DNA from 2 places in the Rubrilithobacter danxiaensis genome. Region 1 is predicted to be linked to the other one. Evidence: riboswitches for the same ligand, from Rfam matches in the RefSeq annotation. Region 1 holds a riboswitch; the other holds the start of a gene.
The links. Region 1 has a riboswitch for cobalamin ahead of ACLCDL_RS10970 (TonB-dependent receptor plug domain-containing protein). Riboswitches for the same ligand answer to the same signal wherever they lie in the genome.

Region 1 (2,470 bases):
TTCTGGATGAAATTGGCAGGGGAACAAGTACATACGATGGTATTTCCATTGCCTGGGCCATTGCCGAATTTTTACATAATCATTCAACAGCTAAAGCAAAAACACTTTTTGCAACGCATTATCACGAACTCAATGAACTGTGTAATTCTTTTAACCGTATTAAAAACTTCAACGTATCGGTAAAAGAAGTAGGCAATAAGGTGATATTTCTTAGAAAATTAGTTCCGGGTGGAAGTGAACACAGCTTCGGAATACACGTAGCAAAAATGGCAGGCATGCCACCCAAGCTTATTCATCGGGCCAATGAGATACTGAAGCGGCTTGAACAGGAGCGAACAGGCGGTGAACATATAAAAGACAGCATTAAAAAAGTGCAGCAGCAAGCCTATCAACTCCAAATGTTTTCGATAGAAGATCCAGTGCTGGTTAAAGTAAGAGATTTGTTAAATAACCTCGACGTCAACACCCTGACGCCTGTTGAAGCCTTAATGAAACTGGACGATATTCAGCGATTACTAAAAGGATAAACCGCTTTCTTTCCTGAAATCAACCTGTTGTAAATTCAATTAATCTATTATACATTTGCAGCGCTTTGGTTCTCGTCGGCTTCGCCGATAGGATTAAAAGGGAATCATGTGAAAATCATGAACAGACCCGCTGCTGTGTTCTCCGCAACGGTTACTAATTCAAAGCCACTGTTTGCTTAAGCAAATGGGAAGGCAAGTAACCGGGAGTAAGTCAGAAGACCTGCCAGGCACATTAATAATTCGGCTTTCGGGGATTGAAGCTTGAATGGTAATACTTCGCTGTATTCTCATTTTTGATTTTTCATCTTTTTATTGCCTGAATTATAAAAGTGAAATAGAGAATCACGGAGCTGTTTTATAATTAATCCGGAAAATTATGCAGTGCAAGGATGTTTTATTTCAACAAAATTTATCAGATGGGACTACGATGAGCAGGCAGTCGATAAATCGGAATTGAATCCGGTAGTTGCAGCATACTCAGAAGGTCTCATCACATCAAAAAAACAAATATTAGATGAAACAAACTTACATTCAAATTATTGCAAGCACTGTGCTTATTCCGGTTATTCTTTTTGCAAGTTCCGCTTTAGCACAGGAAAAAAATGCTCATTCCTTAGACGAAGTTGTGGTTACGGCATCACGGTCGCCAAGAAAACAATCAGAAATTGGCCGTGTTGTGCGTGTTATAAATTCGAAACAATTGCTGCAAAGTCAGGGGAGAACCCTGCCGGAGGTTTTAAATAATGTTGCGGGACTTACACTTTCTGGTAGCGGAGGTGGTTTTGGTTCCAATATCTCCGTATACACACGCGGAGCCGCTGCTGGTTACACACTTATTTTGATTGACGGCATTCCCGTTAATAATTCATCAGGTATTACTTCCGAATACGATATCAGTTCTTTTGCTATCGACCAGATAGAACGGGTTGAAATTTTACGTGGAGTTAATTCAACCTTATATGGTTCGGATGCAGTAGCGGGAGTAATTAACATCATTACTAAAAAACCTTCTGCAGATAAACTGAATGCGGATGTTCTTCTTTCCGCCGGAAATTATGGCTCACATAAGGAAGCAATTGGTTTAAACGGAACGAAAAATAAAACAGGCATCGCGGTAAATTTCAGCAACACTGCTACCGACGGGTTTTCTATTGCAAAAGACGCTACAGGAAATAGTAGTTTCGATAAAGATGGCCTAAACCAGCTCGCTTTAAACTCCCGAATAAATCAGGAATTAACTGATAGATTAAGTTTAAGTGCCAATCTGCAACTAACTCAAAATAAGTTTGATCTGGATGCCGGAGCTTTTACTGATGACGCCAATTATACCGGTAAAAATACCTTTCTCTTTGGTGGCCTAAATCTGAAATACAATCTGCGAAAAGGGGTTTTAAACGTTAATGTTAATCAGAATAACGTGTGGAATAATTTCATTAACCTGGCTGGTGGCGGTGACAATGGAAGTGCAAAGCAACGGAATACCGGAAAAATAACATATTCAGAAGCTGTACTGAATCAGCAGTTAGTTGAGAATCTGGATTTGACAGCAGGCTTGAATTACCGGGATACAAAATCTGACCAGGTGTATGAATCATTAAGCGATTTTGGACCTTATAATTCCTATTTATCTTCAGACTCTGCAAACAACTCGATTTTCAGCGGTTTTGCAAGTTTGTTTTTCCACAATAAAGCAGGCTTTAATTTCGAACTGGGGGGTCGATATAATAATCATTCGGAGTATGGCAATAATTACACTTATACCATAAATCCATCTTACGTTATAGTAAACCGCTATAAAATATTCGCCAGTTTAGCTTCTGCTTATAAAGTTCCAAGCCTTTATCAACTGTATTCACAATACGGAAATCAGGATTTAAAGCCTGAAAAGTCCACTTCATACGAGGGTGGACTGGATCTGGAATTAATTGTTTCAAAAGTTACGT
Region 2 (2,470 bases), on a different contig from region 1:
AATCGAACCTCAATCGGGAGAATCAATCAAGCTGCCTTTTAAAGTAGCGGAAACAAAAGTACGGCCTGATCTTGAACAGCACATGCTTCGGTTACTGAATAAAGAAAGACAGAAAGCAGGATTGAAGCCTTTAGAAGCCGATTCTGAACTTAGAGTTGTAGCACGTAAACATTCTGCTGATATGTTTGCAAGGGGATATTTTTCTCATATTACTCCTGAGGGAAAAAATCCTTTTGACAGAATGAGAGCGGAAGGAGTGTCATTTATAACAGCCGGAGAAAATCTGGCATTGGCCCAAACTCTTGCAATAGCCCACGATGGATTGATGAATTCTCCGGGACATCGGGCCAATATACTCCGCCCTGCTTTTGGAAGAGTAGGAATCGGTATTCAGGAAGGAGGAGTGTATGGGCTAATGATTACACAAAATTTCAGAAATTAGCCTTTCCAGACTAAAATCTTTCCTTTTTCTTGTTATCACCAAAATAGGCAACCACTACCGACAGAACTAACAGAAGCACTATAAATATGTACATTCCTGTATGGTCATGACCTGAATTTGAGCCTGCTAAATTGCTTAAATCGCTATCAACCGCATTTTGAGCAAATGTATTTGCTGAAGAAACTAAAGTAAACAGGATAATTAAAATAGCTGGTTTTTTAAAAAGAGATTTCATCGTTATTATGTTAAAGGCGAAATAAGAATAAATATTTAAGTTCCAAAATTATAATTTTTTGTTTAAAGACACCTTATTTGTTTCAGCATTTCTGTTTTGGGAAACGATGTTCGGCGAAGGCTTCTAATTCATTTTAGCTTTTAACTGTTTATAACTTTTTTTTGTTTAAAACTTCCTGTTGGCCTCATGTTTTGATAAGGCTATATTTGACGCTATAAGTTCTTTTACATAAATCGTACAGGTTCATAGTAAAGCAAATGCTGGTCTATGATTAAAAGGGAACCGTGTGTAATTCACGGGCTGACGTGCAACTGTAAGGGAGTTGTAGGTTGTAGGTTTTAGGTTGTAAGTAATAACACTTGCAACTCATTACCTGCAACTTGCAACTCATCAAGCCAGACACCTGCCTTTTCGATTTGTCAAAACTTTCACGATTAAGGTTTTGCCAGAAGTCTGTTCCGCAAGCTTCCTGTTTGCCGGTATCCTGCCTTTTGTCAATCCCTGTTTCGCATTTTTTAATCACTTATTTAAATGTTTATGCAACAGGATGAAGTATTATTAAAAGAGAACAAGGATCGTTTCGTGATCCTGCCCATCAATTATCCCACTATCTGGGAGATGTACAAAAAACATGAAGCCAGCTTCTGGACGGCTGAAGAGATTGACCTTTCTTCTGATTTGAAGGACTGGGAAAATCTTAATTCTGGCGAGAGGCATTTTATTTCGCATGTACTAGCCTTTTTCGCCGCCAGCGATGGCATTGTAAATGAAAATCTGGCAGTAAATTTTATGAGCGAGGTTCAGGTTCCGGAAGCACGTTGTTTTTACGGTTTTCAGATAATGATGGAAAATATTCATTCGGAAACCTATGCTTTGCTGATTGATACCTATGTAAAAGATCCTCGCGAAAAGGACCGCTTATTTCATGCGATAGAAACAGTGCCATGTGTGAAGAAAAAAGCAGAATGGGCGCTCCGTTGGATTGAAAAAGGAACGTTCGCACAACGTTTAGTGGCTTTTGCTGCAGTTGAAGGAATATTTTTCAGCGGAAGTTTCTGCTCAATCTTCTGGCTTAAGAAAAGAGGCTTAATGCCTGGCCTAACGTTTAGTAATGAGCTGATTTCAAGAGACGAAGGTTTGCATTGTGAGTTCGCCTGCCTGCTCTATTCTATGCTTAAAAATAAATTATCTCAGTTTGAGGTATACCGCATAATTGAAGAGGCCGTAACCATAGAAAAGGAATTTATTACAGAGGCTTTGCCGGTAAAACTTATCGGGATGAATGCCCAGTTAATGAGCCAGTATATCGAATTTGTTGCCGATCGCTGGCTAACCGAACTGGGGTATGAAAAACTTTACATGACTTCGAACCCGTTTGATTTTATGGAAATGATCTCCCTGCAGGGAAAAACAAACTTTTTTGAAAAACGCGTAGGCGATTATCAGAAAAGCGGTGTGCTTGCAGCTAAAGAAACCCAGGGATTTTCACTGGATGAGGATTTTTAAGAGGAAGAGCTGTTAGTTTAATGGCTCACCTATAACTCACAACTTATAACCTACAACTCATAACAACTAACATGTTTGTAATAAAAAGAGACGGAAGAGTAGAATCCGTAAAATTTGATAAAATAACCGCACGGATAGAAAAGCTCTGCTATAGTTTAAACCCCACTTTGGTTGATCCCATCGATGTAGCGAAAAAAGTAATAGAAGGGTTATACGATGGCGTAACCACGTCCGAACTGGATAATCTGGCGGCGGAAACAGCTGCGTCGTTAACAACTAAACATCCC

Region 2: another riboswitch for cobalamin. It lies ahead of ACLCDL_RS16755 (ribonucleoside-diphosphate reductase small subunit); the one in region 1 lies ahead of ACLCDL_RS10970 (TonB-dependent receptor plug domain-containing protein).

Annotation. Positions count from the first base shown of each region.
Region 1 is NZ_JBKOPS010000007.1:157,036-159,505, reverse strand. Features, by position in the region: gene mutS (DNA mismatch repair protein MutS) at 1-527, shown strand, start outside; cobalamin riboswitch at 577-769, shown strand; gene ACLCDL_RS10970 (TonB-dependent receptor plug domain-containing protein) at 1,042-2,470, shown strand, end outside.
Region 2 is NZ_JBKOPS010000017.1:20,961-23,430, forward strand. Features, by position in the region: gene ACLCDL_RS16745 (CvpA family protein) at 1-442, shown strand, start outside; gene ACLCDL_RS16750 (hypothetical protein) at 453-677, opposite strand; cobalamin riboswitch at 900-1,102, shown strand; gene ACLCDL_RS16755 (ribonucleoside-diphosphate reductase small subunit) at 1,215-2,183, shown strand; gene ACLCDL_RS16760 (ribonucleoside-diphosphate reductase subunit alpha) at 2,255-2,470, shown strand, end outside.